3 regions of the Streptomyces sp. enrichment culture genome follow, and region 2 is predicted to be linked to each of the others. Evidence: riboswitches for the same ligand, from Rfam matches in the RefSeq annotation. Region 2 holds a riboswitch; each other region holds the start of a gene.

Region 1 (3,469 bases), 5.2 Mb from region 2:
TCCGACCCGGCAGCCGTCCAGGAAGGCTTCCCCGCCGAGGACTTCGGCGACCCCGTGGTGGATCTCGTATCCCTCGACGCGTTCGCCGAGCGCTTCGCCCCGCGGCCGGGTGAGGGTCTTCTCGCGGGCGAACCGCACCCGTACGGGCAGGACGCCGAGCCCGTCGACGTGCCCGCGGCGGCTCTCCACGTCGTCCTCGATGTGCTCGCCGAGCACCTGGAAGCCGCCGCAGACTCCGAGGACGGGCCGCCCGTCGCGCGCCCTGCGGGTGATGGCCTCGGCCAGCCCCCGCTCCCGCAGCCACTCCAGCGCCCGCACGGTGCCGCGCGTACCCGGCACCACCACGAGGTCGGCGTCGGCCAGTTCCTCCGGCCGGTCCACGAACCGCACCACGACGCCGGGTTCGGCGGCCAGCGCGTCCACGTCGGTGAAGTTGGACATCAGCGGCACCGCGCACACGGCGACCCGCAGCACGTCCTCGCCGACCGGCGGGGCGACCGCCGACTCCCGCACCGTGCCGCGCAGCGACACCCGCAGTCCGTCCTCCTCGTCGATGCCGAGGCCGTGCCGGAACGGCAGGACGCCGTAGGCGGGCCGCCCGGTGAGGTCGCGGAGCATGTCGAGGCCGGGTTCGAGGAGGCTGACGTCCCCCCGGAACTTGTTGACGAGGAACCCGGCGACCAGCGCCTGGTCCTCCGGCGACAGCAGCGCGACCGTGCCGAAGAAGGAGGCGAAGACGCCCCCGCGGTCGATGTCGCCGACGACGAGCACGGGCAGACCGGCGTTGCGCGCGATGCCCATGTTCACGATGTCCGTCCGGCGCAGATTGATCTCGGCCGGACTGCCCGCCCCCTCACAGATCACCGCGTCATACGTGCCCCGCAGTTCGGCCAGACAGTCCAGCACCGTGCCGAGCAGCCGCTGCTGCCGCCCGCCGTGGTAGCCGCGCGCGCTCATCTCGCCCACCGGCTTGCCCAACAGCACCACCTGGCTGCTCTGCTCACCGCCGGGCTTGAGCAGCACCGGGTTCATCAGCGCGGTCGGCTCGACCCGGCAGGCCTGCGCCTGCATGGCCTGCGCCCGCCCGATCTCCGCGCCCTCGCGCGTCACGAACGAGTTGAGGGACATGTTCTGCGCCTTGAACGGCGCCACCTTCACGCCCTGCCGCACCAGCCAGCGGCAGATCCCGGCGGTGACGACGCTCTTCCCGGCGTCGGAGGTGGTGCCGGCGACCAGCAGACCGCCGCTCATGAGGTACGCCCCTTCCCTAGGAGCCGTCCGGCCGCGCACACGCCGAGCGCGAGCAGCCCGACGCGGCGCGAGAGCCGTACGGCCCGTTGGATGTCGGTGACCCGGACGGCGCGTCCGGCGTCCCCGTTGAGCACGGGCCGGTGCTCGACCCGCCCGCCGTAGGAGAGCGTGCCGCCCAGCCGCACCCCGAGCGCCCCCGCGAACGAGGCCTCCACGGGCCCGGCGTTGGGGCTCGGATGCCGGTGCGCGTCGGCACACCAGGCCCGCGCCGCGCCCCGCGGATCCCCGCCCGCCACGACCGCGAGCACGGCGGTCAGCCGCGCCCCCGGCCACCCGGCGAGGTCGTCCAGCCGCGCGGAGGCCCACCCGTAGCGCCGGTAGCGGGGCGACTTGTGCCCGACCATGGCGTCCAGCGTGTTCACGGCACGGAACCCGAGCAGTCCCGGCACCCCGCCGACGACCCCCCACACCAGGGCGCCCACGACGGCGTCGGAGGTGTTCTCGGCGACGGACTCGACCACGGCCCGGGCGATGCCGTCGGCGTCGAGCGCCTGCGGATCACGCCCGCACAGATGCGGCAGCCGCGCCCGTGCGGCTTCCACGTCGCCTGCTTCCAGAGCCCGCCCGATGGCCGCGGCCTCGCGCGCGAGCGAAGTCCCGCCGACCACCGCCCAGGTGGCGGCGCCGGTCAGCGCGACGGAAGCGGCGGGGGAGGACCGTACGGCCCGCGAGGCCACGGCCCCCAGTGCGACGGCGCCACCGGCGCACACGACGGTGTGCAGCGCGCCCCGCCCCCGGTGATCCCGGTACAGGACGCGTTCGACGGCGGACGCGGCCCGCCCGAACGCGGCGACCGGATGCCCACGGCGCGGATCGCCGAAGAGCAGGTCACCGAGAAGGCCGGCGGCGACGCCGTACGCGAAGACGCGATCGGCACGCATCGGGCTCAGCCGGCCGTGGGGGCGGGCAGGGCCCTGGTACCGAACCTCAACCTCGAACGGCGGCAGCCGAGCATCGCGTTATGTCCTCACTCAGGGTGTCCACGCCCTGGTTCGACGAGACCGGCGGTGAGAGTTCCTGGCTCCCGAGGCTGTTCTTCCCCGGTCACAGTGGCGGGACCGCGCCGGATTCACACCGGGCTTCCTCTCCTGCCGCCGTACATGGCTCGGGCAGTCCACCACGGGGCCGGAACGGCCGTCAACTTGCCGTTGACCTGCGAGGGGGGAGTGTGCAGAACCCCACATGGCTAGCACGGCGCCCGGCCCGCCGTAACCGGCTCGCCCGAAATCCCCTCCTGCGGGCGGCATTCACCGAACCCGCTTGTGATCACGCAGGGTGAACGCCTGCAATTCCCCTGTGTCTCATAGGGCGTGGGACGCAGGCGGGAGGGGACGCACGTGGCGTACGTGGGCGAGATGCCGCTGGACGACGGGCAGGTCGTGCTGCTGGCGGTGGCCGGGGAAGGCCCGGCCGGAGTGCAGCGGGTGGCGCGCGGCGGCCGGATCGCCGGGGCCGCCGAGACGCTCCAGCAGGCACTCGCCCGGGTCCGGCCCGCACTCGGCGCCGTCGTGGACGGGGCCCGCGCACTGCCCAGACCACCGGACTCGGTCACCGTGGAGTTCGGCATCACCCTCAGCGCCGAGGCGGGGGTCGTGGTGGCCCAGGGATCGAGCGAGGCCCACTTCAGCGTGACCATGCACTGGACGAACCCCGTCACGTCGGGTGTACCGGGGCAGCGTGACGGTGAGGGCTCCCGCTGACGACGACGTCCGGAGCCTCGGCGGAGACCGGCCCCGGACATGGGTCCGCCCCGCCCGGGCCGCCGATGGGACGGCCCCGACAGGGCGGATCGAGGAACCCGGTGGGTCAGGCGACGATCAGGTAGATCCCGTACGCCACCGCCGCCGCGCACGCCGCGAAGCACGCGTACGCGCCGGTGACCGCGAGGGCCGCCGAGTCGCCCTGCTCCGCCGCGCGCTCGCGGCGGGACAGGCCGGCGATGCCGAGGGTGAAGAGGGCCACGAGGGCCACGGTGACCACGAGGCTGACGCCGAAGACGGAGCCGAGGGCCGCCCAGTCGATCTTCATGCTGCTGATTCCTTACGTACCTGGGTGCGCGGGGCTCAGACCGCGGCCTGCGAGGGCGCCGGGTCCGTGCTGGCGGGCTTGGCCGGGGCCGGGATGGTGGCCGCCAGCTCCTCGGCGGCGGCAGCGGTCG
Region 2 (3,469 bases):
TCCCGGATCAGCCGCACCGACTCCAGCAGCAGGAAGCTCATCCGGTACGTCACCAGGGCGACGTCCACGACCGGCGCGGGCACTCCCGCCCGCACCAGCCGGGGCAGCAGGTCGGACATCGGCGTGGTGAAGGCGAACAGCAGCACCCCCAGCGAGGCGGCCGAGGTGCGCAGCAGCAGCTCCCCGGCGCGGGCCGGGCCGGAGGGGGCGAGCGCCACGAACCCTCCGGGCCCGCCCACCTGAACCAGCAGCGTGGCCGCGCCGCTCACGCAGAACCCGAGCGGCACCCGGTACGCCCGCCACAGCCGGCGCCCGGGCACGCCCGCCGGGCCGAGCAGCACCACCAGCGCCGTCAGCAGCACCAGCGCCGCGCCCGGCCAGGGCGGCAACGCGATCGCGAGCACGGTGAGACCGAGCCCGAGCACGGCCTTGTCCACGGGATGACGGCGGCGCCAGCGACTGCTGTGCGCCGCCGCGTCGATCGGCAGCACGGGCGCTCAGACGCCGGGCTCGCCGGTACCGCCCGGGGCGGCGTCCTGCCGCGCCAGGGCGCGCTGTTCGCCCTGCCGTCGTCCGCGCCGCAGCCCGAAGTAGTAGGCGAGGACCCCCGCGCCGATCGCCGCCTGGAGGGAGAACAGCGCCGACTCGATCTCTCCGGACGGCGGCTCGTACAGGGGCGAGAACCAGGGCTCGTAGTCCGGGTCGAGTTCGGTGATCGCCGTCTCGGCCTCGCCGTCGGAGCCGGTGAAAGGCTCCTCCTTGTGGTCGCCGAGGCCGAGGACGAGCGGCAGGACGGCGAGCGCCGCCACGGCGAGCAGCAGCAGCAGGTTGATCCTCGTGCTCTTCTTCATCACGCCACCGCCTCGGAACCGGTCTTCGCGTTCTCGGCCCGCTTGCCGGCCACCAGCACGCCGAGCCGGGTCAGTTCGCCCTTGCTGGACTGCACCAGCAGCCGCATCACGAGCACCGTGAGCAGGCCCTCGCTCACGGCGAGCGGGATCTGGGTGACGGCGAAGATGGCGCCGAACTTGCCGAGCGCGCCGAGGAACCCGCTGCTCGGGTCGGGGAAGGCGAGGGCCAGCTGGACGCTGGTGACGCAGTACGTGGACAGGTCGGCGACGAACGCGCCGAAGAACACGGAGACCATCAGCGGCACGTCGTACCGGCGCAGCAGCGCGTAGACGCCGTACCCGGCCCAGGGGCCGACGATCGCCATCGAGAACACGTTGGCGCCGAGGGTGGTCAGGCCGCCGTGGGCGAGGAGCAGGGCCTGGAAGAGCAGGGTGATGGTGCCCAGCACCGCCATGATCGGCGGGCGGAACAGGACGGCGCCCAGACCGGTGCCGGTCGGGTGGGAGCAACTGCCCGTCACGGACGGCAGCTTGAGCGCGGACAGGACGAAGGTGAAGGCTCCGGACGCGCCGAGCAGCAGGGTGCTCTCGGGGTGTTCCCGGACTTCACGGGTGAGTCGTCGGACGCCGTGGACGACGAACGGGGCGGACGCGACGCCCCAGGCGACCGCGTGCGCCGGAGGAAGAAAACCCTCGGCTATGTGCATGGCTCGAACAGACCCTCTCCAGCACCTCGTGGATGGTTGACGCGCCTTGGCCGGTCTCCTGGCTTACGGGTGACACCGCCCGAACTCCGCCTTCCCGGGTCCCGGAGGACCCAGTGGCTGCCCGTGAGGGCTGGAGCCGGACTTCCCGATCACAGTGGCGAGGGCCGCACCGGCATCACACCGGATTTCCCGTTCACCAAGGCGTGGTGACAGTAATGCCCGGCTCGGGGTGGTGACAAGCGGCGCCCGGGGGCGCCCACCGGCACACCGGCGCACGCCCCGCGAGCAAGCGCGCAGTTCAGGGTCGCGGGCGGGCCGCTGGGCCGGGACGTACCGTGACCTCGGTGGGAGCGAGCGGAGCGCGGTCGCCGGAGCACTCGACGACGACCCGTACGGGGGTCCCGCAGTCGCGGTGCGCGACGTCCAGGACCGGGCCGTCGGGGTCGGCGAGATGTGTCTCACCCCACTGCCGCAGCGCCATCAGTACGGGCCACAGATCCCGGCCCTTGGGGGTCAGCCGGTACTCGTGCCGGGTCCGGCTGCCCTCCTCCCGGTAGGGGACGGTGTCCAGGATCCCGGCCGCGACCAGCTTGCGCAGCCGGTCGGAGAGGACCGCCTCGGACAGGCCCACATGGCGGCGGAAGGCGTCGAAACGGCGGACCCCGTTGAACGCGTCACGCAGGATCAGCAGCGTCCACTTCTCGCCGACCACGTCGAGGGCGCGCTGGACCGTGCAGTTCTCCGTGCTGATCTCCAGCCACTCCATGCCCTCATCGTAGCCCCTGGCTTCGTCATTGACAGTCAGCTCGCGCGCGGGCTAGCTTCGGCGGGCTGGCTGGCTTCATCGGGTGAAGCCAGGAGTCGGAGGAGGAAACGACGCCATGGGACGGTCACGCACGTACGAGTGGGAGGACCCCGCGACCTCGGCAGCCGCCGTCGGCCGGGGCACGGGGCTGGACTTCCTCCGCGACGTCGTCGCCGGACGCCTGCCCGCGGCACCCCTCGCGGCCACCCTCGGCTTCACCCTCGACGAGGTCGACCACGGACACGCGGTCTTCTCCCTGCTGCCCGGCGAGGAGCACTACAACCCCATCGGCAGCATGCACGGCGGCGTCTACGCCACCCTCCTCGACTCGGCCGCCGGCTGCGCCGTCCAGTCCACCCTGCCGCAGGGCACGGGCTACACCTCGGTCGACCTCGCGGTGAAGTTCCTCCGCCCGGTCACCGTCGACACCGGCCGCGTCCGCGCCGTCGGCACCGTCCTCAACGGCGGCCGCCGCACCGCACTCGCCGAGGCCCGCCTCCTCGACGACAAGGACCGGCTGCTCGCCCATGCGACGAGTACGTGCATGATCTTTCCGGTGCCGCGGGGGTGAGGATCCGCTGGTGGCTGGTGGCCAGGGCCAGTGGTCGGTGCCTGGTGCGTGGTGGCCGGTGCCTGGTGGCCGGTGCCTGGTGCGTGGTGGCCGGTGCCTGGTGGCCGGCGTCCGCTGGTGACAGGCGCCGTCGGGCGCCGTCCGGCGCCGTCGGGCGCCGGGCCGCCGACCGGACCGAGCCGGCCCCGTGTCGTCCCTCACCGGTGCCGGCCCCGCGGGTGGTACTGCTTGGGCAGCCGCATGCCCCGCTCGGCCATCAACGCCCGCACCCGGTCGGGGTAGTTGGTGATGACGCCGTCCACGCCCAGGTCCATCAGCGCGGCGACCGTGCCCGGGTCGTCGCAGGTCCACGGGATCACCTTCAGCCCGCGCGCATGGGCGTCGGTGATCATCGTCCGGTCGGGGTAGAAGCGGAAGCCCGGGTCGCCGATCTTCCCGTTCTGCGGGAAGCCGTAGTTGGGTGAGAGGGCCCGGAGTCCCGGGACGGTGGCGGCGGCCCGCACGAAGTCGCCGCCGTAGTCGTCGGCGTCGATAC
Region 3 (3,469 bases), 1.6 Mb from region 2:
CCCGCGCGATCCGGGCCCGCAGCGCCGCCCAGCGCTCCGGCCAGGCGGGCTCCACGCCGTAGTGGTCTGGGTGCAGCACACCCCGGGCGGTACGGGTCTGCTCCCAGGCCGGCAGCGGGCCGCTGCGCTCGGCCAGGTCGGCGGAGGCCTCGTACGCGGCGAGCATGATCCGCTCGGCGATCCGCGTGGACAGGGCCCTCGCCTCCGGCGAGTCGAACGGCAGGCGCAACTTGAAGAACACGTCCTGCAGGCCCATCGCGCCGAGGCCGACGGGGCGCCACTTGGCGTTGGAGCGGCCCGCCTGCTCGGTCGGGTAGAAGTTGATGTCGACCACGCGGTCGAGGAAGGTGACGGCCGTGCGGACCGTGGAGTCCAGCCGCTCCCAGTCGATGTCGCTGTCGGCGACGAACGCGCCGAGATTGACGGAGCCCAGGTTGCAGACCGCCGTCTCGCCGTCGTCGGTGACTTCCAGGATCTCCGTGCAGAGGTTGGAGGAGTGGACGACGTGGCCCGGCTCGGCGGTCTGGTTGGCGGTGCGGTTGGCGGCGTCCTTGAAGGTCATCCAGCCGTTGCCGGTCTGCGCCAGGGTGCGCATCATCCGGCCGTACAGGTCGCGGGCGGGGATGGTCTTGCGGGCGAGGCCCGCCGCCTCGGCCTTGCGGTACGCCGCGTCGAACTCCTCGCCCCACAGGTCGACCAGCTCCGGCACGTCGGCGGGGGAGAACAGGGACCACTGCCCGTCGGCGTTCACGCGGCGCATGAACTCGTCCGGGATCCAGTGCGCCAGGTTCAGGTTGTGGGTGCGGCGGGCGTCCTCACCGGTGTTGTCGCGCAGCTCCAGGAACTCCTCGATGTCGGAGTGCCAGGTCTCCAGGTAGACCGCGGCGGCCCCCTTGCGCCGGCCGCCCTGGTTCACCGCGGCGACCGAGGCGTCGAGGGTCTTCAGGAACGGGACGATGCCGTTGGAGTGGCCGTTGGTGCCGCGGATCAGCGAACCGCGCGAGCGGATGCGGCTGTACGACAGGCCGATGCCGCCGGCGTGCTTCGAGAGCCGGGCGACCTGGTGGTAGCGGTCGTAGATGGAGTCCAGCTCGTCCTTGGGGGAGTCCAGGAGGTAGCAGGACGACATCTGGGGGTGCCGGGTGCCCGAGTTGAACAGCGTGGGGGAGGAGGGCAGGTAGTCGAGGCGGCTCATGAGCCCGTAGAGCGCCGCGACCTCGTCCAGGGAGTGCGTGGTGTCGTCCTCGGCGAGACCGGCGGCGACCCGCAGCAGGAAGTGCTGGGGCGTCTCGACGACCTTGCGGGTGATCGGGTGGCGCAGCAGATATCGGCTGTGCAGGGTGCGCAGGCCGAAGTAGCCGAAGCGGTCGTCGGCGGTGCGGTCGACGAGGGCGTCCAGGCGGTCGGCGTGCAGCCGCACGAACTCGGCGGTGCGGTCGGCGATCAGGCCCTCGCGGTGGCCGACGGCGACGGACTCGGTGAAGGACGTGACACCCTGCGAGGCGGCCTCGGCGGCGATGCCGATCGCCAGCAGGCGGGCGGCCAGCCTGCTGTACGCGGGGTCCTCGGAGATCAGGCCGGCGGCCGCCTCCGTGGCCAGCTCGCGCAGCTCCGCGTCGTCCGCGTGGGCGGACCGGCCGCGCAGCGCGGCGGCAGCGACCCGGCCGGGGTCGGCGTCGGGGAGGTCGGCGGTCAGCTCGGTCAGGGTCCGCAGCAGCGCGGCACCGGGACCGTCGTCGTTCGACCGGGTCGCTGCTGAGGCCGGATCTGCGGGCGCGATGGTCACGTGGGGGCTCTCCCTCGCTGGGCACGGGGGCCTCGGTCGAGGGCAGGGGGCAGCTCACGAGCGCACACGGCGTCGCGTCCACCGGCCCATTCCACGAGGCCCGGACGTCAGGCACCCGGACCGGACGGCCGGGCGCACTGTCGGCAGGTCCTCGGACTGACGCTCGTGTGCGCGTATGCGGGCATACGCGCATGAGTACACCGTTGCGGGACAGTTCCGGATTCGCACCGGATTCCCCTGCGGCGACAGCGAGCATGAGCATACATGTTGTGCCGGGTGACGGTGACACCCCCAGATGTTGTGTCCGGGTGGTTTCACACTGTCAACTGGCCACGGCAAAAGCCAAGTGTCTCGCCGTTTCCATGAGCCCAGGACTCGCGTGAGGAGACCGCATCATGACGAGGGCGTCCCCCGACGAGGGCCGTCCGCCGCCCACCGGGCGAGGTGCGCCCGTGAGCCGCGCCGATCGGCTTCCCCGCCCGCGCCACCGGCGGATACCGCAAGCACAGCCTGTGGACCCCGAACACGCCCCCGGCCGGCTGGCGCGCCCTCGGTCCGCAGCGCGATGAGGGTGCGCCGACTGCGCCGCTTCCGGGTTCAGATGGCACGGCGGACGCGGGCGTGGTTCAGGCCGCGTGAATCGATGACTGATCGAGACTGATCGAGTGAATCCGACCGATCGGGCAATCAGACCGTGAAGACGCGTACGTCCACGTCCGGGCCGGAGGAGATGAGGGAGTACTCGCAGGAGCCGGTCGGCGTCACCTGGTCCGCCTGCGGCGGGAAGCCGGTGAACTGGATCCACAGCTCGTCCGTCTCGCCCTCGTCCCAGTGCAGGGTGCCCTCGCCGAAGAACGCGTTGCTGCCCGACTGGTCGCTGACGGCGGCGGTGACCGTGGCGGCCTCGCCCCGGAAGTTCTCCACCTTGATGTCCACGGTCAGCGGTTCGCCGGGGCTGGACAGTGCCGTACCGGTGGCGGCCGCCACGCTGCCCACCCTGAAGGCGCTTCCGAGATCTGCGGAGTTGGTGCCGGACACCTGCTGGACCTTCACGTTGAATGTGCGCTGGCTGCCGGATACCGAGGTCATGGGGACCTCCTGAGTCACTACTGAGGGGTCGGGCAGGGGCCACCGTGTGCGGAGAACAGGGCCGGGTAGCCCAGTGACGGAGCCTTTGGTTGAACAGGTCGGCGATCTGGCGGGCGGACACCAGGGCTCCCTCGGGGCTGGGTGCCGACACTTCGCGGGACCACCACGGTCGACCGTTGTACAGGATGCAGACCGGCCAGGACACGGTCCCCTTTCGCAGCAGACGGCGGCCCGCAACTCGCGGGCCGCCGTCGAAAACCGAGGCGCGGTCAGTGGGCCGATCCCGCCGTCGCCGGCGGCAGCTCCACCTGGACTCCCGGGTCGCCCGCGTCGGCCGTGTAGTCCTCCGGCTTGGTCTCGTCGACGCCCTCGGGGGCCTTGACGGCCTTCAGGACGAAGGTCAGGACCACGGTCACCACGACGTTGAGCACGAACGCGGTGAGGCCGATGTAGCCGATCTCCCCGATGCCCGGGATCTCCTTCGACGAGCCGCCGAAGTGCTTCTGCGTCGGCGAGGCCACCCCGTACGCGGCGATCGTGCCGTAGAGCATGCCGACCGCCCAGCCGGCGAGCAGCGCCCAGCGGTGGAACCAG

Evidence for each region. Region 2 has a riboswitch for cobalamin ahead of ACSU6L_RS06055 (energy-coupling factor ABC transporter permease). Riboswitches for the same ligand answer to the same signal wherever they lie in the genome.
Region 1: linked by a shared signal. The riboswitch ahead of ACSU6L_RS29150 (cobalamin biosynthesis protein) and the one ahead of ACSU6L_RS06055 (energy-coupling factor ABC transporter permease) in region 2 are both predicted to bind cobalamin.
Region 3: linked by a shared signal. The riboswitch ahead of ACSU6L_RS12615 (ribonucleoside-diphosphate reductase subunit alpha) and the one ahead of ACSU6L_RS06055 (energy-coupling factor ABC transporter permease) in region 2 are both predicted to bind cobalamin.

The regions. Positions count from the first base shown of each region.
Region 1 is NZ_OZ186847.1:6,589,682-6,593,150, forward strand. It holds gene ACSU6L_RS29145 (cobyric acid synthase) at 1-1,251, opposite strand, end outside; gene ACSU6L_RS29150 (cobalamin biosynthesis protein) at 1,248-2,192, opposite strand; cobalamin riboswitch at 2,304-2,445, opposite strand; gene ACSU6L_RS29155 (CU044_2847 family protein) at 2,649-3,011, shown strand; gene ACSU6L_RS29160 (hypothetical protein) at 3,118-3,339, opposite strand; gene ACSU6L_RS29165 (inorganic phosphate transporter) at 3,375-3,469, opposite strand, start outside.
Region 2 is NZ_OZ186847.1:1,403,932-1,407,400, reverse strand. It holds gene cbiQ (cobalt ECF transporter T component CbiQ) at 1-491, opposite strand, end outside; gene ACSU6L_RS06060 (energy-coupling factor ABC transporter substrate-binding protein) at 498-851, opposite strand; gene ACSU6L_RS06055 (energy-coupling factor ABC transporter permease) at 851-1,558, opposite strand; cobalamin riboswitch at 1,590-1,774, opposite strand; gene ACSU6L_RS06050 (winged helix-turn-helix transcriptional regulator) at 1,857-2,324, opposite strand; gene ACSU6L_RS06045 (PaaI family thioesterase) at 2,440-2,934, shown strand; gene ACSU6L_RS06040 (glycerophosphodiester phosphodiesterase family protein) at 3,132-3,469, opposite strand, start outside.
Region 3 is NZ_OZ186847.1:3,009,502-3,012,970, reverse strand. It holds gene ACSU6L_RS12615 (ribonucleoside-diphosphate reductase subunit alpha) at 1-1,786, opposite strand, end outside; cobalamin riboswitch at 1,912-2,048, opposite strand; gene ACSU6L_RS12610 (hypothetical protein) at 2,474-2,875, opposite strand; gene mctP (monocarboxylate uptake permease MctP) at 3,145-3,469, opposite strand, start outside.